One region of the Vibrio ziniensis genome, then DNA from elsewhere that is predicted to be linked to it. Evidence: predicted binding sites of a transcription regulator. Region 1 holds the regulator's gene; each other region holds the start of a gene.
The links. Region 1 encodes MetJ, which represses methionine synthesis genes. Its sites were predicted from a motif close to TTAGACNTNTANANGTCTAA; they were not measured.

Region 1 (8,133 bases):
TTAATCAACTCTTCACGAGAGGCATCTATGCAAGTTAGGTGCGGCGCTGACACTAGACCTGTTTGATCTTTGATCGCTTTGATAATTGAGTGGGTACGGTCACGCTCACCAGAATTTGCACCATAGGTAACAGAAACAAACTTAGGTTGAAGAGTTTTTAGACGGTGTACAGAGTTCCACAAGGTTTCTTCCATCTTCTCTGAACTTGGCGGAAAAAACTCAAAAGACACATTAATGTTAGAAAGCTCAGAAATATTCTGGTTTAAAGCGTCAATATGACCTGCGTGCGTGTATCCCATCTTCTCTCTCCTTGTAGTTATCACTACAAACGCTGATATTCGTTTAAATTGACGTTTAGACGTCTATATGGCTACAGAATGAATTGAATACGTTTTAATGTCAACCCAACTATTATGAATTTTTCTCATGTTGATGGTGAAATCATTTCAATTCATTTAAATGCTAAATGGTGATTTTTCATACCAAGAAATAATAGTTTCGAGTGTTGTTCTGGATAAATGGAAGTTAATAGCGATAAAACAATAAAACTCGCCAGTTACGGCGAGTTTTATAAGGCTATAGGAAGCTTGAAAGTAGGTTGAGGTCAGACTGAATCGCTCCAGCGGTCACTTCTCGACCTGCCCCCGGCCCACGAATGACCAGTGGGTTGTCTTTGTACCAACGACTCTCGATGGCAAAGATGTTGTCACATGGCAATAGGTTTGCCAGTGGATGATCTTTCTCCAAAGCTTCAACACCTACACTTGCTTTGCCGTTTTTCTCTAGACGAGCCACATAGCGAAGCACTTTATCTTGCTTCTGAGCTTTCGCTAAACGCTCAGCTAGTCGCTCATTAAGTAATTGGCTGTTGTCGAGGAAGTCATCCAGCGAAATATCACGCAATTCTTTAGGAACCAGAGATTCTACTCGAATGTTTTGAGGTTCAACCTCCAAGCCTGATTCACGGGCGAGGATCACCAGCTTGCGCATAACGTCAGAACCGTCTAAATCGTTACGAGGGTCAGGTTCGGTCAACCCTTGTTGCCAAGCTAAATCCACCAGTTCGCTAAACGGGATTGAGCCATCATACTGTTGGAATAACCAAGAGAGAGTGCCTGAGAAAATACCAGACAGTGCAGTGATTTCATCACCACTTTCACGCAAATCTCGAACAGTGTGGTTGATAGGCAAACCAGCACCAACTGTCGCGTTATACAGCCAGTGGCGGCTGATCTTCGCAAACGCATCTTTGACTTGGTTGTAGTATTCGCTCGATGCGGAACCAGCAACTTTATTGGCAGAGATAAGGTGCATACCTTGTTCTGCAATATCCAGATATTGGTTAGCTAGGATTTTACTTGCTGTCACATCTAACACGATGGCATCGTCATAGCCTTGTAATTTGCCTAGCTTGTAGAGCCAGCTATTACTTTCATTTGGAATCGCTTCATCGCGATAACGGCTCAGAACTGTTTCTGGGTCGATACCTTGTGGGTCAAACCAGTATGTCTGGCTGTCTACCACAGCAACCAACTCAAAGTTCATACCTCTGCGTTTTTCCAACTCTTCTTTTTGTTCAGCAAACAGTTTTAGCCAGCTAGAGCCGATGTTACCTTTGCCGCATAACGCAAGAGCAACACGTTTCTGCGCTTGGAAAATTTGGTTGTGAACACCTACCACGAGCTTCTCGACGGGTGTTTGGCGTAGTACTGCCACTAAGCTAAGTTCTGATTCCGCTTCACAAACAAACTCTACCGGTGCATTTTTTAGTTGTTGGTAGAAACCGTAGCTATGGTTGGCGTTCTTGGTAACACCAGCACCGACGGCACCCACTAGGGAATAACCTTCTTTCAATTTGATGTCGGCTGCGGTTGCGATGTCTTGTAGGTATGCAAGAGCCCCCGACGCGATTTCAGCTGTGTATGCCAAGCGTAATTTATGTTGGTCTGCTTGCGCTTCAAAAGCGAGAGGTTCAAGTTGCTCGCGTTTGAGCTTCTCAAGAGTCTCACTGTAAACTCGTTCGAAATCATGGCCGTGACCAAACTCAAGTTCAATCAGTAGCACTTCATCTAATGAAGTAATGATTTTTGCTCCGCGACCTGACGCCAATACACGTTCAATTTTGGTTGAGCCTGATTCTGGCTTGTGACTGCAGCGCAGTTGAAGTTCCATTGCGCTTTGAGCAACTGGCTGTAACGTGCGGCTATGCAAAACTGGAGCGGCAAGACGAGCCAGTTCGTTGGCTTCATCTAAACGCAATAGTGGTAGTAGACACGCATTCGTTACGATACGTGGGTCAGCACTATAGACGCCAGCCACGTCACTCCAAATTGTTACGCGAGAAACATCGGCTAGAGCACCAATGACAGTCGCTGAGTAGTCAGAGCCATTACGACCAAGCAGCACGGTATCCCCTTGGTCATTTTGCGCCATAAAGCCAGTAATCACGATACGGTGATGTGCATGTTGCGCCAATACTTTCTTCAATAGTGGGTAAGAGCGCGAGCGGTCAACCTCCGGCTGAGTCCCTGCTTCAGCGCGCAGAAACTCACGTGCGTCTTGTGACAAGGCTGGTAAGTTGCTTTGGTTAAGCAGTGTTGCCAACAATCTTGCTGACCACATTTCACCGTGGCCAAGCACCGCAGCCTGCTGCGCTTTTGTTAGTGGTGCTGTTAGTTCGCCTAAGCGGATGAATTCGCCATTGACTTGTGTTAGCAAGCTATCTGCCACTTCACCTTCAAGAAGTTCTTCGACCAACTTGCATTGGAATTGACGTAATGATTGCAGAGTTTCGTGAGCAACCCGTCCGTCTTTGTTCAATGCTTCTAAAAATGCGATCAAGCGGTTGGTTGTTTTGCCTGCCGCTGAAACAACCACTAAATCTTCAGGTTGTGAGTACTCTTTAAGAATGTTTGCTACGCGCAAATAACATTCAGGATCTGCTAAGCTACTGCCGCCAAATTTATGTAGCTGGCGTGAAACCGTCATTAAAACTTCTCCTTAGCTTTGGTAAAGGCTTGGTCCAAATCAGCGATAAGATCTGATGCATCTTCTAAGCCAACCGATAAACGCAGCAATAGCTGAGAAATACCGGCTTCAGCAAGCGCTTCTTCGCCCATTGCACGGTGAGTCATACTTGCCGGGTGGCAGATTAAACTTTCCACCCCCCCCAGAGATTCTGCGAGTGAGAAAAGCTCTAGCTCGCCGACAAAATATTTTAGCTGTTCGTAGCTGCCTGCAAATTCAAAGCTCAACATGGAACCAAAGCCGAGTTGCTGTTTCTTCGCAATATCATGTCCCGGGTGCTCAGGTAGGCTAGGGTGATAAATCGCTTTTATCAGTGACTGTGTTTTCAAATAATCCAAAATTTGCAGCGAGCTTTCTTCATGCACACGCATACGGGCGCCCAAGGTACGGATACCACGCAATGTCATATAGCTGTCAAATGGTGTGCCTGTTGCACCAATACAGTTCCCCCACCAAGCCAGTTCTTCAGCATGAGCTTTGGTTTTACTGATCACCACACCGCCAATGACATCTGAGTGACCATTGATGAATTTCGTTGTTGAGTGGATGACAAAGTCTGCACCCAGCGTTAGGGGCTTTTGGTAAACGGGAGTTAAGAACGTGTTATCTACCGCGACTAGTGCGCCTACAGCTTTTGCTTGTTGACAGATTTTTTCAATATCAACTACACGCACCAAAGGGTTAGAAGGCGTTTCTAACAGCACCAGTTTTGGCTTCTTCGTCAACGCTGCCGTAAGTGCTTGTTCATCAGATTGATCAACAAAAAGAACCTTGAAATCGCCTTTCTTTGAGCGAGTATTGAATAAGCGGTAAGTACCGCCATAGCAATCGTGTGGCGCGACGATGAAGTCGTTAGGACCAAGTAGCGTTGAAGCAAGCAGGTTTAACGCTGAAGTGCCGCAGTTAGTCACAACCGCGCCTTCACCGCTTTCTAATTCGTAGAGTGCCTTTTCCAACAAACCTCTGTTTGGATTCCCTGAACGAGTGTAGTCGTACTGAGGCACTTCACCAAACGCAGGAAAGCCGTAGTTAGTCGATAAATAAATTGGCGGAACGACAGCGTGATATTGAGTATCTGATTCGATTCCGGTACGAACTGCAATTGTAGCTGGCTTGCGTTTGGTCATGAGTATTTCCTTTCCTGAGACTCTTAAATAGACTTCCAATTTCACAGTAAGAATACATGTGTTCGTCTATATTGGGGAATGACATCATACTTTACTTATCAATTTTAAAGACGTCAACACTTCTAGACGTCTATATGTCTTTGCTTATGGCGGTAAATCCCGCTAAAATCTAGCCTTTGGAATTATTACTCGAATTCAAACAATGAAGGTGCGCAATGGCAGACTGGAACGGTGAATATATAAGCCCCTATGCAGAGCATGGAAAAAAAAGTGAGCAGGTGAAAAAAATCACCGTATCAATTCCACTTAAGGTATTGAAAATACTCACAGATGAACGTACTCGCCGCCAGATCAATAACCTGCGACATGCGACCAATAGTGAGCTTTTATGTGAAGCTTTCCTGCATGCTTATACTGGTCAGCCGTTACCAACGGATGAAGATTTACGTAAAGATCGTCCGGATGACATTCCAGCAGAAGTAAAAGCATTAATGACAGAAATGGGCATTGAGTTCGAGGCTTACGACGACTAATTGTTGTCGATAATCTGTTTATTCGCCCAATTGTGTAGATAGTTATAAAAAAGCCCTGATATAAAACAGGGCTTTTTTGGCTTTGAGTATTTTTAAAACGAGTCATTAAATTGAACTCGTTTATGGGGGCAATATTAGTTTGCCATGTAGTTTTCAGGCATTCCGATATGCGCAACTCCAGAATCAATAGCTGCCTGAGCTACCGCTTTTGCTACGCGAGGCAATAAGCGAGGATCCATCGGTTTCGGGATAATGTATTCTTTGCCGAAAGTTAGAGAATCTACTCCCGCAGCTTTCAATACTTCTGCTGGTACGGGCTCTTTCGCTAATTCACGAATTGCAGCTACTGCTGCTAGTTTCATCTGATCGTTAATCACTTTCGCACGCACATCTAATGCACCACGGAAAATGAACGGGAAGCAAAGCACGTTGTTCACTTGGTTTGGATAATCGCTACGACCTGTACCCATGATTAAATCATCGCGCACAGCATGTGCCAGTGCAGGCTTGATTTCAGGATCTGGGTTGGAACATGCAAACACAACGGGTTTATCCGCCATCAGTTTAAGTTCGTCGGCTGTTAGCAGGTTAGGTCCTGAAACGCCTAAGAACAAGTCGGCACCTTTAATCACATCTTCTAGGGTGCGTTTGTCGGTATTGTTAGCAAATAACTGTTTGTATTCATTGATGTCATCACGACGAGTATGAATCACACCTTTACGGTCAAGCATGTAGATTTTTTCGCGCATAGCACCGCATTTAATCAGCAGTTCCATACACGCTACGGCTGCAGCGCCAGCACCTAAACAAACGATAGTACATTCATTGAGTTTTTTGCCTTGCAGCTCGATAGCGTTAAGCATACCTGCAGCGGTAACAATTGCAGTACCGTGTTGATCATCATGGAATACTGGAACATCACAACGTTCAATCAGGCGGCGTTCAATTTCAAAACAGTCTGGGGCTTTGATGTCTTCGAGGTTGATACCGCCAAAGGTGTCTGCGATGTTCGCTACCGTATCAACAAACTCATCGATAGTGCGGTGCTTAACTTGAATGTCGATGGAGTCTAGGTTTGCAAAGCGTTTGAATAATAGCGCTTTACCTTCCATAACCGGTTTAGAAGCCATAGGGCCAAGGTTACCTAAACCTAAAATTGCTGTGCCGTTAGAGATAACCGCAACGGTATTGCCTTTAGCTGTGTATTTATAAACGTTATCAACGTTTTGTGCGATTTCTCGAACGGGTTCTGCAACACCAGGACTGTATGCGAGAGCTAAATCTTTTGCTGAATCTGCGGATTTGGTGAGAGCGACTGCTATTTTTCCAGGAGTTGGCAGAGCGTGGTAGTCGAGGGCTTGCTGGCGAAAAGCTTCTTCCTCGGTAAGTTCATGGCGATCATTATTGGACATTAGGTAGAGCCTTATGGTTTTCGTTAAGGCCACTCATTCTAGAGTATGTCAATGGATCTTCATAGTTTTGATAAGTGAGAAATATAGCTCCTAAGACCAGATTATGTGGTTAGAGATATGACGGTAGCAAATGCCAAAAACTAAAAAGGACGCCGTAGCGTCCTTTTTTGAATCTTCGCGTAAAGTAAAATTACTTCTTGCTAGATAGCGCGCCGAAACGCTTGTTGAAGCGATCAACACGACCACCAGTATCAACGATACGTTGCTTACCAGAGTAGAATGGGTGGCACTTGTCACATACGTCTAGGTGCATTGTGTCTTTACCTAGAGTAGAGTTGAAAACGAAAGAGTTGCCACAAGAGCAAGTCGCGTTTACTGCTTTGTATTCTGGGTGGATACCAGTTTTCATGGGATAACCTCAAATTAGGCCGTGTCGCCATCCGAATCTATGCCGGACACCACACGTAAATTAATAAATAATTAGTGACACTTGAAGAGCGTTCTTACAAGCGTCTCATCAAGGCGCGATATAGTAATGAATCCTGAGTCACTGATCAACCGCTTTCGCTGTTATTTTCGCCACTTTAGTTGCTCGAATTTCATGGCATCATCCAGTAGACTGTATTTTCTTTGATTTTTGCTCTCTCAAAACCATTATGCGCCCAACAATAGCTCGTGTTGCACTACCTGTACCACTAGACAAACAGTTTGATTACCTCATTCCTAGCCATCTTTTTCCAATTATTGGCGGAAGGGTATCAGTGCCATTTGGCCGTCAAACGCTGGTGGGGATTGTGACTGAGTTTGCGCAAGAGTCCGAATTTTCTATAGAGCAGTTAAAATCAGTCAAAGAAGTCTTAGATTCTCAACCTGTTTGGCCGGATAAACTGTACTCGCTGCTGAAATGGTGCAGTCAGTTTTATCAATTTCCTCTTGGCGATACTCTCGCCAACGCTATGCCGAGTGCGCTACGTAAAGGTAAACCTGCAGACTTTGCCAGTTGCAAAGAGTGGCAAATGACACCCAGTGGTAGTAACCAAATGATGCAAGGTTTCGGACGCGCCTTTAAGCAGGCTCAGGTTATGAACCTTCTTACTTCTGGCGCCGTTTCTCATTCTTCCTTGTTGGAAGAAGACGTCAGCATAGCGACTCTCAAAAGCTTGCAAGAAAAGGGATGGATTGAAGTTAGTGAGCAGAAGCCGCAGTTCAAAGCCTGGCCGAAGCAGATTGAAGCGGATGTTGAAAAGCCAAAATTAAACCAAGAACAAGCCATCGCGATTGCTTCTGTAAACAGCAGTAAAGGCTTCGGTTGCTATTTATTGGAAGGGGTAACAGGCTCAGGTAAAACAGAAGTTTATCTCAACCTAATTAAGCCGGTATTAGAGCAAGGGAAACAAGCATTAGTGCTGGTGCCTGAAATTGGTTTAACGCCTCAAACCATCAACCGTTTTAAAAAGCGCTTTAATGTGCCTGTAGAAGTGATTCACTCTGGGCTCAATGATACCGAACGGCTAAACGCGTGGTTGTCGGCGCGAGATAAAGTGGCAGGCATTGTCATTGGTACTCGCTCGGCATTGTTAACGCCGTTTGCGGATCTCGGTATTATTATTGTTGATGAAGAGCATGACAGCTCTTACAAGCAGCAGGATAGTCTGCGTTATCATGCCCGTGATGTGGCGGTGATGAGAGCTAATCAAGAGCAAATACCTATTGTGCTGGGTTCAGCGACACCAGCGTTAGAGACGTTACATAATGCGTTAACGGGCAAATATCATCATCTACATCTGACAGAACGTGCCGGTGTTGCTGTACCTACTCGCAACCGCGTTTTGGATGTGAAAGGTTTGTATCTCGAAAGTGGATTGTCCGCGCCTTTAATTGCTGACATGCGGCGTCATCTGACTGAAGGCAACCAAGTGTTACTGTTTCTCAATCGTCGTGGCTTTTCACCTGCATTAATGTGCCATGAGTGTGGATGGATCGCCGATTGCCAACGCTGTGATGCCTATTACACCTTCCATCAATACAGCAATG
Region 2 (8,133 bases), 1.1 Mb from region 1:
ATCAAAAAATTTGAGCAACAGCTAGGGGTAACCCTGTTTAAACGTGATGAAAGGAAAGTTAGCCTGACCCATGAAGGCGAAGTATTGCTTGAACACGCTTTGCGGATATTACGACAGCTCGAAGACGCGCAATTGGCTGTGGATGAGTTGAAAGGTCTGGTGAAGGGGGAAGTTCGGCTTGGCACGCCCAGCATGATGGGGTCGTATTTCTTTCCAGAGATCATCATGGCATTCAAAAGCTATTTTCCTAACCTCAAGATGACCATGGTGGAGGCGGGTACGCAATCAATACGTAAAATGCTGCTTTCAGGCGAACTTGATATAGGCGTTATTCTCAATCATGACTTACCGCCGGACTTGGAAGTAGACCCGCTATTATCGTCGCAAATGGTTGCCGTAGTGGGTAAGGATCATGAGTTTGCTGATAAGAAAAAAATCGAGTTTGAAGAGTTTTTTGAACATGAGTTGGTGATGTTCAAACCGGGGTATTTTCACCGCGACTTCATCGACAACACATGTAAAGAACACAAATTAACAGCCAATATTTCGTTTGAAACCAACCTGCTGCCAATGATTCTGAGTATTGTGAAGCACGAGTACGCCATTACTGCGTTGCTTGAGCTGGTTACTGACCACGAACCAGAAGTTCGGGCAATACCCTTTAATCCACCGGTTTATCTTGATTTGGCACTAGCTTGGCGAAAAGAAGGTTACTTGTCTAATGCGGACAGAACCTTTATTGAGTTCGTGAAAAAGTACGTCTAGTCTAACCGAGCAGACTTAGCCATTTCCGTAAATGCGGTCGAAGTTATTTGGATTCCAGCCAATCATTACGCGATCACCAATTTTCAATACAGGAACGCTGCGAGCGCCCATTGCGTCGAGTTCTTTACGACCACGTTCCATTTTCGCATTACACAAGCGGTACTTTATGCCTTTAGAATCAAGGTATCGCTGTGCGTCTTTGCAATGTGGACATTTGTCTTTGACGTATAAAACAACTCGTTTCATTGTATTAACTCTGTTCGTAAAAGTGGCTGAGGTAACATGAAATAGAAAGCGGCAAAGTGTACCTATACTCATCTAGCGATGCAAACCCATAAACATATACTGTAGCTCTTGCCTAATACGTGAATCATGCATGAGTTTCAGCTAAACTGTGCGGCTTCGTTTTAAGGCTTTCAAAAAATACGTATGAATTCAGTACTCAGATACATTCAAGGTTATCCTGCTCATATTGTCGAGTCGGTGCAGAAACTGGTTGATTCCGATAAGCTCATTGCTTGGTTCGAGCAGCGTTACCCTGACCGTCATTCTATTCAAAGTGAAAAGGCACTGTTTGAATATACGATGGCGATTAAGAATCAGTATATGAAGAAGACCGCACCTCTAAGCAAAGTGGTTTATGACAGTAAAATACACCTAATAAACAACGCGCTTGGACTTCATACCTACGTATCGAAAGTACATGGCAATAAAATCAAGTCAAAGAACGAGATTCGCATAGCTAGTATGTTTAAGAATGCGCCAGAGCCACTTTTACGTATGCTGGTGATTCACGAACTGGCGCATCTGCGTGAAAAAGATCACAACAAGTCTTTTTACCAGCTTTGCTGTCATATGGAACCCAATTATCACCAATATGAGTTGGATGCACGTATTTACATGATGGTTTTAGAATTAAGCCGAGGTAACAACGGATGAACAATAAACCAAGCACGGGTAAAGCTCGCAGCAGTGTGCCAAACAACAAACCGTCAACTGCAAAACTCGGTCGTAAGAAAGGGGGCTCTTCAAATCAGCCGTCTAAGCCCAAAGCAAAGGTTCAATCACAATTGAGTGTGCAGAAAACATCATCGACTAAGCCAAAGCCTGCGGTAAATTCAGCTCAGGCAACAAAAGGCAAAGAGGGATTGCACAATAGGAATCGCCATAAAGGTAACTACGATTTTATGGCGCTGTGTAAAGTGCTACCTGAGTTAAAACCGCATCTGATTAAGAATCCTAAAGGTGATTGGAGTATTGCTTTCTCTGATCCAATCGCAGTGAAACTATTGAATAAGGCTCTGTTAGCTCTTCATTACGGTGTCACGTTCTGGGATGTTCCAAAAGGTTACTTGTGTCCACCCATCCCGGGGCGAGCAGACTACATTCACCGTGTTGCGGATCTTCTGCAATCAGAGAACAAATTACTCAAACAAAGCCGAGTTCGCGCTTTAGATATTGGTGTAGGCGCTAACTGTATTTATCCAATTATTGGCGTGACTGAGTATGGATGGAACTATGTCGGCAGTGATGTTGATCCTGTATCGGTAAAACAAGCGAACAACATTGCCCAATACAACGACAATTTGCGCGGGCGTATCGAGTGTCGTTTTCAGGGAGATAGCAAATCGATATTTGCAGGCATTATCCAGCCTAATGAAAAATACGATGTGACTACGTGTAATCCACCTTTTCACTCTTCATTAGCAGAAGCGGAGCAGGGAACGCTGCGCAAGTTAAAAAATCTTCAAGCCAATAAGAAGAAAAAGGGTTTAGGTAGCCAGCCGATGAACTCAAAGCAAGGTGAAAATGCGACGCTTAATTTCGGTGGGCAAAAGGCGGAACTCTGGTGTCCAGGTGGTGAAGCTGAATTTATTAAAAACATGGCGTTTGAAAGTCAACAATTTGCGGAGCAGGTTCTTTGGTTCACTACTTTGATATCGAAAAGTGAAAACGTACGCTGGATGAAAAAACAACTTCAGAAAGTGGGTGTGGAGTCGATAAAAGTAGTAGAGATGCAGCAAGGACAGAAGATAAGTCGTTTTATTGCATGGACTTTTCAAAATGTTGATCAGCGCAAGCTGTGGTTACAAAGTAAGTGCTAATCTGACAGTAGTGGGACTAACTTGCTGAATGAGAAACTGAGGAGGTAAGCATGGACATTGTGTTCTTTCAACCTTGCCAACCCGATTGGATATGCAAACCATTTCTAAGCGTGTTCTCATTGTTACTGATTGTTGGATTGGTTCTCTTTATTCGCATTGTTTATCGCGAATATCTAAAGATAAAGCGAGTTAAGAAGGTGCGACGTTTGCGCCGAGTTCATTATCGCGATAGAAAAGGCGGCAATAGTAGCCGCCCTAACAACGCAAAGTAATAACAACTTTATTGCTGTTTCAACAGTAATAAATATTTCTGCTCTAACTCAGAATTGCCTGTTCGTCTCTCCAAACTGGCTAGCAACAGCAAAGAGGCTTTCTTATACCCATAGCTCAGATGGAACTGCATTAGTCTCTCTCTAGCTTTAGATAATTCTCCTGAATCTATCTCAAGTTTCGATAGTTGTAAGATTGAGTGAAAACGCTGTGGATCATGGCCCACTGCTCGGCTGAAATACTGCCTAGCTCTATGTAAATCACCATACTTGATGGCGCATAGTCCCGCATTTTCATAGCTTTCTGCAATCAAATAATAATTGGGTTGTGCTATGGCCTGATTAAAGTATTGATCCGCTTGGCGGAATTCCCCTTTTTTACAAAGAAACGCACCATAGTTATTAAGCACTTGACCGTTATCACTATGCTTATTTAGCGCGTTGTCATAAGAAACTTGAGCTTTCTCTGTTTCTCCAACCATATCGTAATAATGAGCGATAGCTAGCATGGCTCTATAGTGTTCAGGCGTGTACTGTAAAGCTTTTTCAAGATTTTCCTTTGCTTTAACCATATTACCAATTTTTAAATAGCCTAAGCCTAAAGTGATCCTAGATTCGGCTTTCTCGATAGGGTCACTATTAAGCTTAGGGCTATTTTCTTGTTCATATGTTATGCAGCCTAACAAATAAAACGATAACAATATGATGAGTACAGATTTCATTTTCTTACTCTCTATGTTTTTGAAAGTATGATAATAAAATCAAATGATTATCGAAGTTGAACAGAAAGCTTCTGCGACAGGTTTTGCATATTCACCGCTATTTTTATTATTCAAATAGGTGAATAAAAAGCCCGCTTGTTATTTGCGGGCTTATCGTCTTAGCTTAGATTCACTTCTTACTAATCATCTTTAGTGAATTTGTCTTCACTGAAGTGTTCTAAATCAAACGGAGTTTGTTGGTAAACGCAGTAGTTGAGCCAGTTGGAAAACAAAAGATGTCCGTGACTACGCCAGCTAGCTCTTGGCAGATTATCCGGATTATCATTTGGGTAGTAATTGACAGGAATCATAGGTTCCATTCCTTCCCCTAAATCGCGTACGTACTCATTGTGTAGAGTATTAGCGTCGTATTCAGGATGACCAGTGACAAACACATTACGTTTGTCTTTGGTTGATGCTAAATACACACCAGCTACGTCAGAGGTCGCAAGGATATCTAGGTCGGTATGCTCACCCAAATAATCGGCATCAAAATCTGCATAACGAGAGTGAGGAGCCAAAAACGTATCATCGAACCCACGTAGAATAGGGTGGAATGGTTGATGGATATCGTGGTGGTATACGCCCGATAGCTTTTCTTTGCGTGTTCTTTTCGGCAGGTTATACAACAACTTCAAACCCGCTTGTGCAGCCCAACAGACATAAAGTGTTGATGTAACATGATGTTTTGCCCAAGTCATGATGGTTTGTAGATGATCCCAATAGGCTACATCTTCAAATTGAACTAACCCTAAAGGCGCACCCGTGATAATAAGACCATCGAAGTTACGATCTTTAATTTTATCGAATTGGCGGTAGAAGGCATTAAGGTGTTCTTCAGGTGTATTTTTACTTGGACGATCATCGATGCGTAACAGCTCAATATCCAATTGAAGGGGCGAATTGGAGAGCAGACGTAAAAATTGAGTTTCAGTCTCAATTTTTTTCGGCATCAGATTCAAGATCAATATTTTTAATGGGCGGATTTCCTGCGTTGAGGCTCGGGACTCGGGCATCACGAAGATGTTCTCTTTGCGCAATACATCACTTGCAGGTAGTTGATCGGGGATCCTAATTGGCACAGCTTTCTCCCTTAGCTAACATTTTGGACGTCTATACATCTAGACTTATAGCTTAACTATGCACAGATGTCGATAGCAAAATGCAGACAAACCAAAATTAAGTTAATATTCGCGTCCTACATGGTCATTTCATCATTTTATATCTTACAACTGGGTTCCTAATGCTGACTCTCACTCTTATCCGTGGTTTGCCAGGCTCTGGTAAATCAACTTTAGCAAAAACACTCAACGGCGTGCATTTGGAGGCGGATATGTATTTTGTGAATGAGCAGGGGGAATATCTGTATCGTCCTGAAGCGATTGGAGAGGCTCACCAATGGTGTCAGAGCCAGGCAGATTATTGGCTGCATCAGAGGGAAAATGTTGTTGTTTCAAACACTTTTGTAAAACTCTGGGAAATGAGTGCGTACAAGAAGTTAGCTAAAAAATACAAAGCCAAGCTTAAGATTATTGTTTGTCGCGAATCCTATGGAAATATCCACGGAGTAGGGGAAGATGTCATTGAGAGAATGAGAAAAGACTGGCAAGAATAAAACAACCTGCCATCTCTTTCTTATTTCGCCTTAATAACGTCAGGGCGCAGTGTTTTTCTATGTTGCCACCAAGCCAAAAACAGCCAGACCAAAACCTGTCCCCACAATAAAGTCCACTGTGGTGCGATCTGCCGCCACTCAGCACTCATTTGATTCAGTGCTAAGAAACCTTGTATCGCTGGAGTACTTGGAAAAAGTTTTGAAGCCCACACGATTGGTTGAGGTAAGGCTTCTATCGGCCATATAAAACCGGCAGAAAAAATTAAAGGCATTGAACTTAGCAATACTACTAACGTTACCAGTTCCCTCCTTGGTGTGATTGAACCAAGCCAAATCCCGATAAAGCAAGAAGAAAGCAAAAACGGTAGTAGGAGCATCAGCAGTTCTGTTGCATGAGCAAGTGTGTTTACGCCATGCAAGCTAAAGCTAGCGCCGAAGTAATACATACTTAGCAGATAGTAAATTGGGACGATTACAACGCTTCTTAACGCAATGAGCTTCAGACTCGAAAGTTGGCTCCAGTATCCATGACCATGCTTTTGTGTTCCTACCATCATGCCTGAAGCAATCAGCATTGTTTGTTGCAGTATGAGTACGAACACAGCAGGGACAACGTAATCAACATAACCCATTCGAGCATTGAATGTAGGCTTGAGGTTTTGCCCTGTTGGGGAGTAATGTTTTGACGCAAGAGAAAGTGGTTCTCCATCAACCAACAGGCGAGCAACCTTGGTTTTTGCTGCTATTGTGCCTCCCGCCTGAGCCAATCCCTCAACTAACGTTCCGTAAACTAAGAAGTAAGATGCATCGCCAGCATAGGCGAGTGAAGTACTTTTCTCTAGCATTAAGTCTTTATAGAAATGTTCAGGAATGACCAGAATGCCACTGACGTCTTTGTTTAAAAAGGCTTTCTTCGCTTCTTCAATCGTGGAATTTCGCTGTACCACTTGAACTTGAGGAGTGGCATCAACCATACGTTCTAATTGAAAACTAGCTTGGCTCTTATCCAAGTTCACGATGGTGAGAGTTTGTTCTCTAGGTGTTTGCTGACTGTAAGGAAGTGGGTACAGAAATGAATAGAATACAACACCGCCAAACACAGTGAGAACGACTACGGGGTTAGTGAACAGTGCTTTTACTTCAGCTTTAATTAATTTAAACCAGCTCATGAGCACACCTCTTTTTTAAGTCAGCTTGCAGGTGTTTTTTAAGTAGCAGTAAAGTTAACCCAAATGGCACTAGATAGCCCAACATTGGCCATAAAGACGCAAGTGAATGATATGCGTCAAACCCGTAACTGGCTTGGCTTACCTGAACATCAATATAGTGACTCACCGGAAGTAAACTGCGCCAAATTTGAGCCAATAGACCCATGTCGCTAGTTGGAAACGTAATACCCATAAACGCAAAACTGGGCGCAGTGTAAGCCGCGGCAAAGCTCATTGCTCTCGCTGGATCGAGTGAAATAAAGAAAAACAGTGAGCCCATAATCATACAGGCGATGACGGTAAACCATTGAGCAATGAGTATCGTTGATATTTGACCGTGGAGCGGCCAGTCTAACCCATGATAAAACCAAGTGAGAAACACTGCTCCCTGAAGCACAAACACTAAAGAATAAGGGGCTAGTGTTGCTACTAATCGAGAGAGAGGATTAGTTTTTGCCCAAATCGCTAATCCATAAGTTCTGTGATTAGCCGTTAATATCATAATGGTGGTGACCACCATAGCGATTTGCCATATGGCAGGCACAACGGCAGAAACTAGAAATTGAGCGTAGTTTGTATTCTTATTAAATAATGGTGTTATTTGCGTTCGTATCGGCAACACATGGCTCATTGCACCAAGTGTGGTTTGCTGGCCTTTGGCGAGCGTCTTCACTACTTCGATTTGCGCATTAAAAGTGGATTGAGCTTGCACAACTGCTGAGTTGATTAACCTTCCCACCAATATCATTTGGCTGTTAAAGAAGGTTGTTATCTGCGGTTGATCTCCTCGATAAATCGATTTGTCGAACTGACGTGGAATAACCACGTAAGCATATATCTCAGTAGCTTTTAAATCCTCGCTAGCTTGTGCAACGTTTGTATAACTGCGAATGACGGAGAGGGTAGATGTCGCATCAAGCTCTCTGGTCAGTTGACGAGAAAGACGGCTATTCGATAAGTCCACCACGCCCACGGGTAGATCGCGAACAATAGCTTGCGAAAATATCCACCAGATTGTTACGGCTAGTGCAATAGGAATCCAAGTTAGGCATGAGAGCAGCCATCGATCTCTCCGGAGTAATTGCCATTGGGATTCGATAGCTGGTGAAGCGGTAGACGTTGAAACCACGGGGTGTTCCATCATTAAAGTTCTACCACCACGCTCATACCCATACGTAAACCTTCGATAGGTCCTACAGGGCGAGCCTCCACTTCAAAAGTGCGTAGGTCGAAACCTTGTGTTGCATCAGTAGAACGCCAAGTCGCAAAATCGCCCATTACCGCAATATGGGTAACTTTAAATGGCAATGTTTTGTTTAGAGCCGGTACATAAGCATTAAACTGTGTATCTTTCGGAAAATGACTGAGCAAGTCTTCACGAACGTTAAGAACGGCCCATGAATCCTGTGT
Region 3 (8,133 bases), 590 kb from region 1:
ATCTTTGTACAGCTTGCGAGCTTCTTCCCCGACCAACTCGTGATCGAGAATCGCTGGGAACTTGCCAGACAGTGACCAAGTCATGAAGAATGGCGTCCAGTCGATGTACTGACGTAGCACTGAGACATCAAAATCTTTGAATACATGAATACCCGGTTTAACTGGTGCAGGTGGCGTATAAGTCTGCCAATCAATCGCAGCTTTATTCGCACGAGCTTGTTCCAGCGTTACAGGACGGCTCTTCGGTTTTTTACGAGCATGTTGTTCACGGGTTCTTTCGTAATCCAGATTTAAACGCTCTACGAATTCTGGACGACGCTCATCAGAGAGCAATGCTGAACACACACCAACGGCGCGTGAGGCATTGTTCACATACACTACAGGTTGGTGATAGTTCTGCTCAATCTTCACAGCGGTATGCGCTTTAGAGGTTGTCGCTCCGCCAATCAGCAGTGGCAACTCAAAGCCTTGGCGCTCCATCTCTTTAGCCACGTGCACCATTTCATCCAGAGATGGGGTAATCAGTCCAGACAGACCAATAATGTCCACCTTCTGTTCACGTGCAACTTTTAGAATGGTCTCACACGGCACCATCACGCCAAGGTCGATGATTTCGTAGTTGTTACATTGCAGTACAACGCCAACAATATTCTTACCGATATCGTGAACATCGCCTTTCACTGTCGCCAGTAGAATTTTGCCGTTTGAAGAACCGGACTGCTTCATCGCATTAATGTAAGGCTCTAAATAAGCAACCGCCTGCTTCATTACACGAGCCGATTTCACTACTTGCGGCAGGAACATTTTGCCCTCGCCAAACAGGTCACCCACCACGTTCATGCCGTCCATTAATGGACCTTCGATAACTTCAAGTGGCTTAGACGCCTTAGATCGGGCTTCTTCAGTATCTTCAACGATAAATTCAGTAATACCTTTAACCAGTGCGTGCTCTAAACGCTTTTCAACCGGCCAAGTACGCCACTCAAGTAGAGATGCGTCTTCTTCTTTGCCTACTGCGTTTTCACGGTATTCTTCTGCTATCTCAAGCAGACGCTCTGTTGCACCGTTGTCGCGGTTGAGAATAACGTCTTCAACCGCATTACGCAGTTTCTCTGGAACGTTGTCGTATATCTCAAGCTGGCCAGCATTAACGATACCCATATCCATACCATTCTTGAAACAGTGGTATAGGAACACAGCATGAATCGCTTCACGCACGTAGTTGTTACCGCGGAAAGAGAAAGAAACGTTAGATACACCACCAGAAATCATCGCATGAGGAAGCTCACGTTTAATGTCTGCTACTGCATTGATGAAATCAAGCGCGTAGTTATTGTGTTCATCAATACCCGTTGCAACAGCGAAGATATTCGGGTCGAAAATAATGTCTTCCGCAGGGAAACCTACTTGTTCGACAAGAATATTGTAAGCGCGGCGACAAATTTCAATCTTACGTTCACGAGTGTCAGCCTGACCAACTTCGTCAAACGCCATTACGATAACGGCAGCACCGTAACGACGAATCAGTTTCGCCTGATGAATAAACTTCTCCTCGCCTTCTTTTAGCGAGATAGAGTTTACGATGCCCTTACCTTGAATACATTTCAGACCTGCTTCGATAACTTCCCATTTCGAAGAGTCCACCATGATGGGTACTTTCGAAATTTCAGGCTCTGATGCACACAGCTTGAGGAATCGCTCCATACAAGCCATCGCATCCAGCATACCTTCATCCATGTTGATATCGATGATTTGAGCGCCATTCTCAACTTGTTCGCGGGCAACGTCTAAAGCCTCATCGTACAATTCTTCTTTGATAAGACGTTTGAAGCGAGCAGAGCCAGTCACGTTGGTACGCTCACCAACGTTCACGAATAGAGTATCAGCGGCAATGCTCAATGGTTCTAAACCAGAGAGTCGACATTCAACACTGATCTCAGGAATCTCACGTGGCGTAACACCCTCAACCACTTTAGCCATCGCAGCAATGTGAGCAGGTGTTGTACCACAACAGCCACCAACTAAGTTAAGGAATCCCGCTTGTGCCCATTCACCAATATGCTCAGCCATGTCTTCTGGTGACAGGTCATATTCACCAAATGCGTTCGGCAACCCTGCATTCGGGTGAGCAGAAACATAGCATTCTGAAATGCGAGAAAGCTCTTCGACATATTGACGAAGCTCGTCTGGACCTAAAGCACAGTTCAAGCCAAATGAGATAGGACGAACATGACGTAAAGAGTTATAGAATGCTTCTGTTGTTTGACCAGAAAGAGTACGACCGGATGCATCGGTAATCGTACCGGAGATCATGACAGGTAATTGAATACCAAGCTCTTCGAACACTGCATCAACCGCAAAAGCACACGCTTTCGCGTTCAAGGTATCGAAAATAGTTTCAATCAGAATCAAGTCACTGCCGCCTTTTATTAGCGCACGTGTAGATTCAGAGTAAGCCGTCACTAACTGATCGAATTCGATGTTGCGATAACCAGGGTCGTTAACATCAGGAGAGATAGAACAAGTACGGTTAGTTGGACCTAAAACACCCGCGACATATCGTGGCTTATTCGGCGTTTTTGCTGTCCATTCGTCAGCGACTTCACGAGCAAGCTTGGCTGCTGCAAAGTTAATTTCTTCGCTGAGAGACTGCATATCATAGTCAGCCATCGCAATTGTCGTGGCGTTGAAGGTGTTAGTTTCAAGGATATCTGCACCAGCTTCCAAATAAGCAGCGTGAATACCTCTAATCAATTGAGGCTGAGTCAAAACGAGAAGATCATTGTTTCCTTTTAGATCGCAGTGCCAATCCGAAAAGCGTTCGCCACGATAATCTTCCTCTTGCAACTTGTGCTCTTGGATCATGGTTCCCATGCCACCATCGATCAACATGATACGTTGCTTCAATTGCGCTTCGATCTGGTGTTTTAGATTACTACCCACAGTACAGCCTCATTATTCCTTTTTTGCTTGTTCGACATCCTATCACACATTGATTAGAAATCTAGACGTCTAAAACATCTAATTACGATAAATGCGCACGTTAAAATTTTGATAAATCTATAGGTAAAAAGTGTTTGCTATTTGTTCAGCATCAAAGGACAATTTCGCTCACATTTAGTTACATTTGAAGAAGAAAATGTCGGTCTACTACACTCTGTGCTTTCTATCTGCTGCAGCAATGATGATTGCTTTTTTAAACAGCAAGATAGTGAAAATGCAAACCACGATAGCCATTACAGCTGGTTCTATGGTGCTCTCATTACTTATCCTTATTGCTGGTCAAAATGACTGGTTCCATCTTACTCAAATAGCAACAGAAACAGTCACCAGCATCAACTTTGAAAACTTTTTGTTAAAAGGTATTTTAGGTTTCCTTTTATTTGCAGGTGGCCTCGGTATCAAACTTCCCCACTTAAAAGATCAAAAATGGGAGATTACGGTACTTGCACTCGGCGCAACGCTGTTTTCAACCTTCTTCATTGGTTTCGGCTTATATGGATTCTGTTATTTCACAGGCATCCATCTCGATCTTGTCTACTGCTTACTATTTGGCGCTCTGATTTCTCCAACCGACCCGATAGCAGTATTAGCGATTGTTAAAAAGATGAATGCGCCTAAACGTATTTCTACCCAAATTGAAGGCGAGTCTCTATTCAACGATGGTTTCGGTCTAGTTATCTTCGTAACCATCTTTACTATTGCATTCGGTAAAGAAGCTCCAACTGTAGGAAGTGTAGCTGCATTATTTGCTCAAGAAGCGATTGGCGGCATTATTTATGGCTTCCTATTAGGCTTGCTATTCCACTACTTGATCAGCGCAACTAACGACCACTCCATGGAACTGTTACTGACTATTGGTGTACCGACTGCCGGTTATGTGTTTGCAGACGTTATCCATGTATCAGGCCCATTAGCGATGGTGGTATCAGGTATTATGATAGGTAACTGGACTCGCTTTATTGGCTTTTCTAAAGAAAGTGAAGAACATCTCGATCACTTCTGGGAGTTGGTCGATGAATTCTTAAATGGCTTGCTTTTCCTTTTGATCGGTATGTCGATGCTCCTTTTCGAATTCCACAAAGAAGACTGGATCTTAATGTCTTTCGCGATACCGCTAGTGTTAGCAGCACGCTTCAGTAGCGTATTCGTTTCATACTTAGGCTTTAAGCGTTATCGTAAATACAACCCTTGGTCGATTAAGATCTTAACTTGGGGTGGATTGCGTGGTGGTCTAGCATTAGCGATGGCACTGTCAATTCCATCAGGCATGATGGTTATCCCAGATAAACTTATCGACGTAAAAGAGCTGATTCTGGTAATGACCTACGCTGTAGTAGTGTTCTCTATCTTAGTGCAAGGTTCGACAATCACACCGATGATTGACAAGGCCAAACTTAAAGAGAAAGAAATGGAAGAACAGGAACAGACTGCAGAGCAAAGTAACGTACAGCAAAGCCAGCAGCAAAATATCTAAACATTATTTTTTGAAGAGCAGTAACTCCGGTTGCTGCTTTTTTATAGCTATTTAATAGTAAAACCCAGATACGACGAATATCCATCCGTTAAGCCATTCCAACATAGCCAATACCGCCATCACTGGCATAGCGTAGTGCTATTTCCCCTTCCCTTTTAAAGAGAGATTGGGTAAGCATTGCTTCTACGAAATACTCGTTGAACGCGATAAGCTAAGTTCAGTGAAAGCCTCCTCTAACTCCCACCTCGATAAGGGGTAGAACCAAAAGCAAATACCTTAAACTTTGCCTCTATCTCACCTGCAACACTCGACTGAAGATTAAAAGGAGCCAACGAAGTAGAAAATGAGGAATAGCCTGATACCATCCTAGATAACAACATGATCAGACAGAGCATCGGTAGAACAGTGAATGGGCGTCAAACGCAAACGCGCATTCATTTGTCCCTGAAGCTCCGCCGAGCCATCCATGGCTCGGAGGGTTTGCTTATCGACGCCTATTCACTGGTCAGGAAGTTCTCCAGAATGGTATTAAACAAAGAGCAACCAACTGAACTACCGCTCCGCATTGGTCACTTTGCTATAGACGCAAAAAAGCCCCGTCATTTCTGACGAGGCTTCGAAATAAGTGGCGGAGCGGACGGGACTCGAACCCGCGACCCCCGGCGTGACAGGCCGGTATTCTAACCAACTGAACTACCGCTCCGCATTGGTCAGACTATTAAGTCTTTTCTTTGTTTGCCTTCAGATTTATCAATCTGAACACAAGTAATAAAGCCTGGCGATGTCCTACTCTCACATGGGGAGACCCCACACTACCATCGGCGCTAATTCGTTTCACTTCTGAGTTCGGCATGGAATCAGGTGGGTCCAAATCGCTATGGTCGCCAAGCAAATTCTGTTTTTGATTTCACTTTTTATAAAAAAGTGGAAACCAACAAATCGGAAAGCTGTTTAGTGTTCTCTACACATTCAATTCTGCTCTTGCTTTGAGTCCATCAAAACCCCTTGGGTGTTGTATGGTTAAGCCTCACGGGCAATTAGTACAGGTTAGCTCAATGCCTCACAGCACTTACACACCCTGCCTATCAACGTTCTAGTCTCGAACAACCCTTTAGGACACTTAAAGTGCCAGGGAGAACTCATCTCAGGGCTTGCTTCCCGCTTAGATGCTTTCAGCGGTTATCAATTCCGAACTTAGCTACCGGGCAATGCTACTGGCGTAACAACCCGAACACCAGAGGTTCGTCCACTCCGGTCCTCTCGTACTAGGAGCAGCCCCCTTCAATTCTCCAACGCCCACGGCAGATAGGGACCGAACTGTCTCACGACGTTCTAAACCCAGCTCGCGTACCACTTTAAATGGCGAACAGCCATACCCTTGGGACCGACTTCAGCCCCAGGATGTGATGAGCCGACATCGAGGTGCCAAACACCGCCGTCGATATGAACTCTTGGGCGGTATCAGCCTGTTATCCCCGGAGTACCTTTTATCCGTTGAGCGATGGCCCTTCCATTCAGAACCACCGGATCACTATGACCTGCTTTCGCACCTGCTCGAATTGTCATTCTCGCAGTCAAGCGGGCTTATGCCATTGCACTAACCACACGATGTCCAACCGTGTTTAGCCCACCTTCGTGCTCCTCCGTTACTCTTTGGGAGGAGACCGCCCCAGTCAAACTACCCACCAGGCACTGTCCTCGACCCGGATAACGGGTCTGAGTTAGAACATCAAACATACAAGGGTGGTATTTCAAGGACGGCTCCACACAAACTAGCGTCTGCGCTTCAAAGCCTCCCACCTATCCTACACATGTAGGTTCAATGTTCAGTGCCAAGCTGTAGTAAAGGTTCACGGGGTCTTTCCGTCTAGCCGCGGGTACACTGCATCTTCACAGCGATTTCAATTTCACTGAGTCTCGGGTGGAGACAGCGTGGCCATCATTACGCCATTCGTGCAGGTCGGAACTTACCCGACAAGGAATTTCGCTACCTTAGGACCGTTATAGTTACGGCCGCCGTTTACCGGGGCTTCGATCAAGAGCTTCGCGTTACCGCTAACCCCATCAATTAACCTTCCGGCACCGGGCAGGCGTCACACCGTATACGTCATCTTACGATTTTGCACAGTGCTGTGTTTTTAATAAACAGTTGCAGCCACCTGGTATCTGCGACTCTCATCAGCTCCATCCGCGAGGGACTTCACCGTCAAGAGCGTACCTTCTCCCGAAGTTACGGTACCATTTTGCCTAGTTCCTTCACCCGAGTTCTCTCAAGCGCCTTGGTATTCTCTACCCGACCACCTGTGTCGGTTTGGGGTACGATTCCTTACAATCTGAAGCTTAGAGGCTTTTCCTGGAAGCATGGCATCAATGACTTCACTACCGTAGTAGCTCGACATCGTGTCTCAGCCTTAAAGAGAGCCGGATTTACCTAACCCTCAAGCCTACGCACTTGAACCTGGACAACCGTCGCCAGGCCCACCTAGCCTTCTCCGTCCCCCCATCGCAATTGTAAGAAGTACGGGAATATTAACCCGTTTCCCATCGACTACGCCTTTCGGCCTCGCCTTAGGGGTCGACTCACCCTGCCCCGATTAACGTTGGACAGGAACCCTTGGTCTTCCGGCGAGGAGGTTTTTCACCCCCTTTATCGTTACTCATGTCAGCATTCGCACTTCTGATACCTCCAGCATGCTTTACAACACACCTTCAACGGCTTACAGAACGCTCCCCTACCCAATATCCTAAAGGATATTGCCGCAGCTTCGGTTTACTACTTAGCCCCGTTACATCTTCCGCGCAGGCCGACTCGACTAGTGAGCTATTACGCTTTCTTTAAATGATGGCTGCTTCTAAGCCAACATCCTAGCTGTCTGAGCCTTCCCACATCGTTTCCCACTTAGTAGTAATTTGGGACCTTAGCTGGCGGTCTGGGTTGTTTCCCTCTCCACGACGGACGTTAGCACCCGCCGTGTGTCTCCCGGATAGTACTTACTGGTATTCGGAGTTTGCAAAGGGTTGGTAAGTCGGGATGACCCCCTAGCCTTAACAGTGCTCTACCCCCAGTAGTATTCGTCCGAGGCGCTACCTAAATAGCTTTCGGGGAGAACCAGCTATCTCCGAGTTTGATTGGCCTTTCACCCCTAGCCACAAGTCATCCGCTAATTTTTCAACATTAGTCGGTTCGGTCCTCCAGTTGATGTTACTCAACCTTCAACCTGCCCATGGCTAGATCACTCGGTTTCGGGTCTATATCCAGAGACTAAACGCCCAGTTAAGACTCGGTTTCCCTACGGCTCCCCTATACGGTTAACCTTGCCACTGAATATAAGTCGCTGACCCATTATACAAAAGGTACGCAGTCACCCCACGAAGAGGCTCCTACTGCTTGTACGTACACGGTTTCAGGTTCTATTTCACTCCCCTCACAGGGGTTCTTTTCGCCTTTCCCTCACGGTACTGGTTCACTATCGGTCAGTCAGGAGTATTTAGCCTTGGAGGATGGTCCCCCCATATTCAAACAGGATATCACGTGTCCCGCCTTACTCGTTTTCACTTAAAATGACATGTCGGTTACGGGGCTATCACCCTGTATCGCGGCACTTTCCAGAGCCTTCACCTGTGTCATTAAAAGCTTAAGGGCTAATCCAATTTCG
Region 4 (8,133 bases), 1.0 Mb from region 1:
TAGAATATGGTCCTCTGAATATTCTGCGAGCCAATGCTCAGGGAACCACCATTGAAATGATGATGGTCTATAATGCTGATGGTAAAAACGCTAAACCAGTAGCCGAAGTGCTGAAAAATAGCATAAAAAGTTTTTGCTCTGACAAAAATATCAAAGCGAATCTTGAAGTGGGAATAAGTTACCGTATTAAAATGCGTAACACCCGAGGTCAATTAATGGTTGATGAGCTCATTACTCAACAAACTTGTACTTCACTATAATGTGATTCGCTATTTATGAAGGAGCTCAGTTGAGCTCCTTCTTTGTTCTACTACTTTTGTTAATTTTGCTACCTTTATTTTAGGCCACGTTACTTTGTGCCTCTTCACGCAAGGTTTTTGCTGCTAACACCATATTGATGAGCGAAGCTTCAACCTCTTTCCAATTACGTGTTTTCAATCCACAGTCTGGGTTTACCCATAAACGCTCTGCTGGGATTTTCGCTGCTGCTTTACGTAACAGGTCTTCAATCCATTCCTGCGTTGGGATATTTGGTGAGTGGATATCATAGACACCAGGGCCAATTTCATTTGGATAGTTAAAATCTTCAAACGCCTTCAGCAGTTCCATATTCGAACGGGAAGTCTCAATGGTAATCACATCGGCATCCAGTGCAGCAACCGAATCGATGATTTCATTGAACTCGCTGTAACACATGTGCGTATGGATCTGCGTTTCTGCTGTTGCACTTGCCGCAGAGATTTTGAATGATTCAACTGCCCAATCTAAATACGTTTTATGGTCACGCTTCTTCAGTGGTAAACCTTCACGAATTGCTGGTTCATCAATCTGAATGATATTAATACCCGCGTTTTGAAGATCAGACACTTCATCACGCAGTGCCAGAGCCAATTGCTGCGCAATCTCTTTGCGGCTGATGTCTTCACGTGGGAATGTCCAGCACAAGATGGTAACAGGACCAGTCAGCATGCCTTTCATCTTCTTCTTGGTCAGGGACTGTGCGTAGCTAGACCATTCCACCGTCATTGGCTTTTCACGTTCAATATCTGCGACGACAATCGCTGGCTTCACGCAGCGTGAACCATAACTTTGCACCCAACCAAATTGCGTAGTTTGGAAACCAGCGAGGTTTTCCGCAAAGTACTCAACCATGTCGTTACGCTCTGCCTCACCATGTACTAACACATCTAACCCTAAAGCCTCTTGACGCTTTACAGCATCAGCAATGTGCCCTCTCAGCGCAGTAATATACTCAGCCTCTGGCAATACCCCTGTTCGGAATGCGCTACGTTGAGTGCGAATCTCGCCGGTTTGAGGAAACGAACCAATAGTTGTGGTTGGGAACAATGGCAAACCAAGCTGCTTCGCTTGTTTCGCAGCTCGTTGCTTATACGGCTCACTTCTTTCTGCCAACGAAGCAGTAATAGCATTTACTCGAGCTTGTACCTGTGGCTTGTTAACGTGCGTTGCTGTCTTTCGCTTCACTATTGGCTGACTATAAGTATCACAAGCTAGAATGGCATCTTGCTCGCCATCCAATGCTCGTCCAAGTGCGGCAACTTCCGTCACTTTCTGTTTTGCAAAAGCAAACCAGCTACGCACCTCTGCTGAAAGATTCTGCTCAAGCTCTAAATCAACAGGGCTATGAAGCAGTGAACATGAACTTGCGACCCAAAGGCGATCACCTAATTTGTCTTTCACCGGTTGTAGCTGGTTACGAAGATGACCCAAATCTGCTCGCCATACGTTTCTACCATTGATAGCACCAACAGACAGAACCCAATGCTCCGGCAGTTTGTTTAGTACGCTATCTAGCTGCTGTGGCGCAGCGGAAATGTCTATATGAAGACCGTTCACTGGCAGTGCAACTATCTTGTCGAGAGTATCAATCACTGAGTCAAAGTATGTGGTAAGCAGTACTTTAACGTCTCCTTGCAACACCTGGTACGCCAATTTAAATGCGTCCTGCCATTGGCTTTCAAGCTCAAGTGATAGCACGGGTTCATCAATTTGCACCCACTCAACCCCTTGTTTGGCCAATTTCGACAAAATGTTTTGGTAAGCCGTCAGTAAACAAGGTAGTAAAGTCAAACGGTCAAAATTCTCTTCGACTTCTTTTCCGAGATACAGGTAACTCACAGGCCCTAATAGAACCGGTTTTACATTCGCTCCCGTTTTAATGGCTTCGTTCACCTCTTCAAACAGTTGTGGCCAGCAGACTTCGAATTTATCGTCTGAGCTGAACTCAGGAACAATATAGTGGTAGTTGGTGTTGAACCACTTAGTCATATCTGATGCGGCACTGCCATTACAGCCACATGAACTTTGCGATTGACCACGACCAACACGGAACAGTGTATCGAGGTCAGGAAAGCCATGATTATGACGAGCAGGCACGTGTCCAAGAAGTAATGTGGTGGTGAGTACATGATCGTACCAAGCGAAATCGCCCGCAGTCGCGAAGCTTAAACCTGCTGATTTTTGTAACGCCCAGTTGTTGTGTCGAATTTCACTACCAACCGCTTTTAGTTCTTGTTGAGTGATGTCACCACGCCAGTATTTTTCTAGTGCAAATTTAAGTTCGCGTTTTTCGCCAATACGTGGATAGCCCAAAATATGTGTAATAGTCGCCATGTGATCGTTCCTTTTGTTAATCTGAGCCAAACACAAAAGATGTCTGGATGGCTAAACTATCACTCCAACAGCTTAATGAAACAATCAACTAATACTCAACTTGTTTATTAATAATATTCATGTATTGAATTAGAGCTTAACTATAAAACTCAAACGGCTTTAGATAACTAAGAGTAAAAATGGAATTTAACCTCACCACGTAAGCAGTTTTTACGTTAAGACAAACAGACTAATCCTACATACAGCAAATTTCACAAAGCTCTAAAATGTTAAGTTGAGTTTTAACCCCCTGTTTGAGTTTGAGTGATGAAAAGAATATCGCTAGCCATATTAGCAAGCATAGGTTTGGGCCTGATATTAGGTGCCTTGCACATTAGCTTTGCTACTAACAGTATTATTAGTGATAAAGTTTATAGATTTAACAACTTTATTTCTGTATTTGACGCATCTAGAGAAAAGCTAAATATTGTATCTAAAAACATCCTTAGTAATTTAGCACAAGATAAAGATGGAGCATTTATTCGTGATAACAACAAAGATCTCAAAGATCTTTATGTAAAAGGAAAAATAAATATTGTCGATGCCACGATATTACAAACCATATCAGACCTTTATGATAATAATCCACGATTAATCAATGAAGAATATAATAAAGAGCTGAACTACTTATCAGTAGTCAACGGAACTCTGTTCTATCGTATAAAGCCGACTAATTATCTTACCTTTAAAAATTCTATCCAATGTGAACTGTCTGATTATTGCGCCCTGCTGTATTACAACAGCAAGCTTTCTAGTGTGACCTATAATTACGATATCCTGGAAGATCCATCTGGCAGCACTAATTTCACCATTTCTCGACCGATTATTAAAGATGGGGTCAACTTAGGTAGTCTAATCCTAGATATTCCCGTTAGTAATATTTTTAATCAACACACTTTCATGAACAAAGAATATTACAATGGTAAAAATGTCTACAGTTTCTCAAGCTCAGACCTACCTATTTTACAATATCAAGGTGATTTTTATATCGATACAAAAAACATCATTCGTATAAAGATTTCCTATGTAGACATATGGGTAAGTCATTCTTATCTATTTGTTCAATACAGTGCACTTGTATTCTTTATCCTATTCCTATTGCTGAAGAAAATAGAACTCAACAGATTAACTAGAAACATAGTGGCAGGAAAAGAAAGCTTCTATGACACTGAGTTTAACAAATTATGTGATGACGTAGCGGTCTATAGCTACGAAATTACTGAGTCTCGTCATTTAGAAGATGTTATTAAAGCGAATGCTGAGAACTCATTAATCCTCGTTAAATACGATTTGGAAGAAGCAAAGCAACGCAATGTGGTCCCCATGGCACATGCACATATGGTTGCTATTATTGGTTCTTTTATTCGTGCAAGTGATTATCTCATTAGAAACTCGAACAGCGATAATGAACTGATTATTCTATTGCCTAAGTGTTCGACTGAAAATGCGGTGAAAGTATTGAATAAGGTTTTATTTAGACTAGGTGATGATATGTACTCTGAACATGAATTAAAGCTCAGAGCATCAAGAATCATATCCAACATTCAAAGTTCAGCTAATATCGATAGTATTGTCTCTATAGCTCAAGATGAGATATCTAAGTTGGTCAACTAAATAACTTATAGTTATTGATATCAATTTCTATGTAAAAAATCCGCCTTCCAAGAAGACGGATTTTTATATAACCTAACGTTTATACAGTATGTGATAGTTAAAGTTTTGATAGTAAAAAGCTCTGCATTTTCAGAGCTTTTTACATTTATACTGTAAACCTCCCCTAATTAGTTGCATCCATAATTAGAGTTTTCGGCTTGTTCATTCTTCATTAAATATTCCCATGGTGTTAGATCATTGAGAGCATCATGGGGACGGTCTTCGTTATATTCTCGTATCCAGTCTTCTGTTAGCTCACGCACTTCATTCAAGGTTCTGAATACATACATATCTAAGATCTCTGTGCGATACGTACGGTTAAAGCGTTCGATATAGGAGTTCTGAGTTGGTTTGCCTGGCTGGATAAATTTCAGCTCGATATCATGCTCTTCAGCCCAAGTCGCTAGCGTCGCAGAGATAAACTCTGGACCGTTATCCATTCGTAATTTTTCAGGGTAACCTCGCCATGCAATGATCCGTTCAAGCACTCGAACCACTCGTTGAGCCGGTAAGCTTAAATCCACTTCGATAGCTAAAGCTTCACGATTGAAGTCATCCACCACGTTGAAAGTTCTAAATCGTCGACCGCATTGTAGGCTGTCACTCATAAAATCGATGGACCAACACTGGTTAGCTAACATGGGCACACTAAGCGGCTCGGACAAACGAGTTGGTAAGCGTTTTTTTCCTTTACGACGCTTATTGAGTTTGAGTTCGCAGTAAATCCGATATATCCGTTTGTGATTCCAGCTATGTCCCCAGCGACGAAGTATTTTGAGCAATTTGCTAAAACCGTAGGCAGGATGACGTTCAACCGCCTTTTGCAGTTCAACAATCACTTCATCGTCGTTATTCGCTTTAGGTTGATATCGATAAACCGAATCACTCATGCCAACTACGCGACACGCAAGACGTAAACTGGCATTGTGCCGTTGTCTGGCATACTTAACCAGTTCGCGTCTTATCGCTGGCTTTACAGCTTTTTTTCTACAATGTCTTTGAGAATTCGATGCTCTAAACTCAACTCAGCAAACATGGCTTTCAACCGGCGATTCTCATCCTCCAAGTCCTTAAGGCGCTTTACGTCAGAGGCATCCATCCCACCGTATTTCGCTTTCCAGTTGTAATAGGTTGCATCAGAAATACCGTATTCACGGCACACGTCATTGACCTTACGACCTGCTTCCACTTCTTTTAAGATTTTGACGATTTGTGTTTCTGAGTAACGTGATCTTTTCATCGCGAGTTCTCCTTCTGTGCTCAGTCTAAGTCGAAGAACTCTAAAATAGTATGTCGCTAGTTTAGGGGAGGTTTACAATACCATTCTGGAAAATTTCCTGATCAGTGAATGGGCGTCGATAAGCAAACCCTCCGAACCATGGATGGCTGGGCGGAGCTTCAGGGACGAATGAATGCGCGTTTGCGTTTGACGCCCATTACGCAGCTCACCGATGCTCAGTCTGATCATATTTTTATCTAGGATGGTATTACTAATGAGTACGTAGGTACTATTTCAGCCGAAATGTCAACTAACACCAAAGACTGTAGATGAGTGCTACAGATGCTAATAAAACACTAGCTAAGAAAGGAATCATTAAATAATGGTGACTTTTTATTACAAATGTTCTCTTTGGAATAGTGACGACTAAACGCACTAATAAATAGTTATAGCCAAGTAGAACTGCACCTGTCATAAACACCCAGTCAGAACTGTTGTTTATTGTGACAATATAACTGAACGAAATAATGTAATTAATTAAGGTCAGCCATGCGACTCCACGTTTTATCTGACGTAGATTGGCATTGCTGACCTTATGGATATTTCTGAGCAAACGTCGAGTCCTAATAGGAAATCGGTAACTGATTGTCTAGAGCAGCTTTTGCCGCCTCTCTTTCCTGACGCCCAATTTTGTCCATAGCTTTCTGATCGACATCTTTGCCTGCCGCTTCCATCTTAGGTAAGTTTTTATACACTTGGCTTAACTGCTTTTGTGCAGTTGAAGTGAGTATAAACACTTCGATACGCCTGTTATCTGCACTTTTAGGATCGTCAAAGTTAACAGGGGCAGTATCCGCCATACCAGAGACTTGGAAGATTTGCTCATTGGGTACACCACCTTGTGCTAAGAAATAGCGAGCCTGATTAGCTCGATTAGCAGAAAGTTCCCAGTTGGTCGTTTTCGCTCCTGCATAACGAGCTGCATCCGTATGCCCAGTGATCACCATAGCGTTAGTCACTCGTTTAAAGACAGGAGCTAAATGCAATAGTAGGTCTTGATAGTAAGGTGTCATATTTGCACCACCACGGTAAAACATTTGACCTTGAGCAGAATCACTTATCAAGATTTTTAAACCTTGTGGAGTAACTGTTACTTGCACACTGCCCATGCCTTGAATCTCTTCGATATGCTCTTCGATCAATCGTGCAAAGACTTCAAGTTCTTGCTGACTATCAACTTCCCCTTCGATTAATGAGTTATCATCAATACGCCGCATGTCTGATTCATTGTTAGTGGTTGCTACTTCTTGTAAAGGAATCGGACTAATAGAATTACCTAACCCATCAGTCTGTAACTTCCCCGTTTGGAAGTACTCAACAAGGTCGCTGCTATCTTTCGTATCCATCACAGACAACAACCATAGGATAAGAAAAAGACACATCATAGAGATCATCAAGTCGGCCATTGCGACTTTCCAGCCACCATGACTCAGTCCAGAATCTTTATTCTGCCTTTTCTTAATAATAGTTACACCAGCATTACTCATAGTGGTTACCTAAGTGATTCCAGCGTTTGCTCTAACTCTGTAAAGCTTGGCTTCACATGGGTTTCAATATGCTTTCGCCCTGCATTCACACACATATGCGCAGACAGGTTTTGCAAATAGCCAGTAATAATGGAACGAATACAGTGAAGAGGTGCAACCTGTTCCTCAGCAATTTCATGCATTGCACTCGACAAAGGACCAGCAAGGCAGTAACAGCCGAAAATACCCGTGAAAGTACCTACTAACGCGCCAGCAATACTTTGGCCGATAATCGTTACATCGGCATCAAGGTTTTGCATTGTTAAGATAATACCCATTACTGCGGCAAGGATGCCGATACCAGGCATCGCTTCTGCGGTAGCGTGCAATTTATGAGAAGGCTTTTCATATTCTTCCATCAGAACTTCAATTTCTTCTTCTAACGCAGCTTCTAGCTCATGGGCAGCGATTTTTGAACTGATTACCTGACGGAAAGAATCGATGATGAAGTGCAACGTAATGGTATCTTTCATAATTGCAGGATACTTGGTGAAAATAGAACTAGCTTCTGGATTTTCTACGTGAGTATCTAAAGCTTTTAAGTTCTGCATTTTCACAACATTGATCAACTCAAACATCAGTGATAACAATTCGTTGTAATAATCTTTTGTATAGATACTTTTACCAAGCGTTTGCTTAATTTGAGAGATCATTAACTTTAGCGTTGGCATCGTACAAGAAATAATCAACCCACCTAAAGATGCACCAAAAATAATCACAATTTCGGATATTTTAACTAATGCACCTAGCCTTCCACCATGAAGAACAAATGACACACCAATAACTGCCAAAATCCCTACGAATGCCAATATTTGCTTCATTCTAAATTCTCTCCGCTCGAGATTTAATTACCTCGACACCTTTGTGTTTTAATCTGTGAACTTTAACTTCGCTTATTTCTAAAGCGAGTGCTGTCTCCTGAGTGCTTAAACCCATCACATACATCAAATACATGACACGTTGAACATCTTCAGGCAATTTTTCCAACTCTTGTTGAATAAA

Region 2: a site for MetJ is predicted at 5,006-5,025, ahead of metA (homoserine O-acetyltransferase MetA). Genes of this name have one in related genera too.
Region 3: a site for MetJ is predicted at 2,997-3,016, ahead of metH (methionine synthase). Genes of this name have one in related genera too.
Region 4: a site for MetJ is predicted at 2,670-2,689, ahead of metE (5-methyltetrahydropteroyltriglutamate--homocysteine S-methyltransferase). Genes of this name have one in related genera too.

What each region holds. Positions count from the first base shown of each region.
Region 1 covers NZ_CP049331.1:209,145-217,277, forward strand. The annotation lists gene metF (methylenetetrahydrofolate reductase) at 1-299, opposite strand, end outside; gene G5S32_RS00935 (bifunctional aspartate kinase/homoserine dehydrogenase II) at 577-2,988, opposite strand; gene G5S32_RS00940 (O-succinylhomoserine (thiol)-lyase) at 2,988-4,154, opposite strand; gene metJ (met regulon transcriptional regulator MetJ) at 4,370-4,687, shown strand; gene G5S32_RS00950 (malic enzyme-like NAD(P)-binding protein) at 4,822-6,099, opposite strand; gene rpmE (50S ribosomal protein L31) at 6,290-6,508, opposite strand; gene priA (primosomal protein N') at 6,756-8,133, shown strand, end outside.
Region 2 covers NZ_CP049331.1:1,336,696-1,344,828, forward strand. The annotation lists gene G5S32_RS06100 (LysR family transcriptional regulator) at 1-765, shown strand, start outside; gene G5S32_RS06105 (glutaredoxin family protein) at 781-1,011, opposite strand; gene G5S32_RS06110 (M48 metallopeptidase family protein) at 1,195-1,704, shown strand; gene rlmF (23S rRNA (adenine(1618)-N(6))-methyltransferase RlmF) at 1,701-2,870, shown strand; gene G5S32_RS06120 (hypothetical protein) at 2,921-3,142, shown strand; gene pilW (type IV pilus biogenesis/stability protein PilW) at 3,151-3,861, opposite strand; gene metA (homoserine O-acetyltransferase MetA) at 4,041-4,982, opposite strand; gene G5S32_RS06135 (AAA family ATPase) at 5,144-5,515, shown strand; gene G5S32_RS06140 (ABC transporter permease) at 5,536-6,684, opposite strand; gene G5S32_RS06145 (ABC transporter permease) at 6,671-7,864, opposite strand; gene G5S32_RS06150 (HlyD family secretion protein) at 7,867-8,133, opposite strand, start outside.
Region 3 covers NZ_CP049331.1:2,828,336-2,836,468, forward strand. The annotation lists gene metH (methionine synthase) at 1-2,943, opposite strand, end outside; gene G5S32_RS13055 (cation:proton antiporter) at 3,140-4,477, shown strand; tRNA gene G5S32_RS13060 (tRNA-Asp) at 5,104-5,180, opposite strand; rRNA gene rrf (5S ribosomal RNA) at 5,251-5,366, opposite strand; rRNA gene G5S32_RS13070 (23S ribosomal RNA) at 5,494-8,133, opposite strand, start outside.
Region 4 covers NZ_CP049331.1:1,226,773-1,234,905, reverse strand. The annotation lists gene G5S32_RS05645 (GspS/AspS pilotin family protein) at 1-260, shown strand, start outside; gene metE (5-methyltetrahydropteroyltriglutamate--homocysteine S-methyltransferase) at 340-2,634, opposite strand; gene G5S32_RS05635 (hypothetical protein) at 2,941-4,287, shown strand; one part of gene G5S32_RS05630 (IS3 family transposase) at 4,455-5,305, opposite strand; one part of gene G5S32_RS05630 (IS3 family transposase) at 5,305-5,566, opposite strand; gene G5S32_RS05625 (OmpA family protein) at 6,169-7,092, opposite strand; gene motA (flagellar motor stator protein MotA) at 7,098-7,952, opposite strand; gene G5S32_RS05615 (sigma-70 family RNA polymerase sigma factor) at 7,954-8,133, opposite strand, start outside.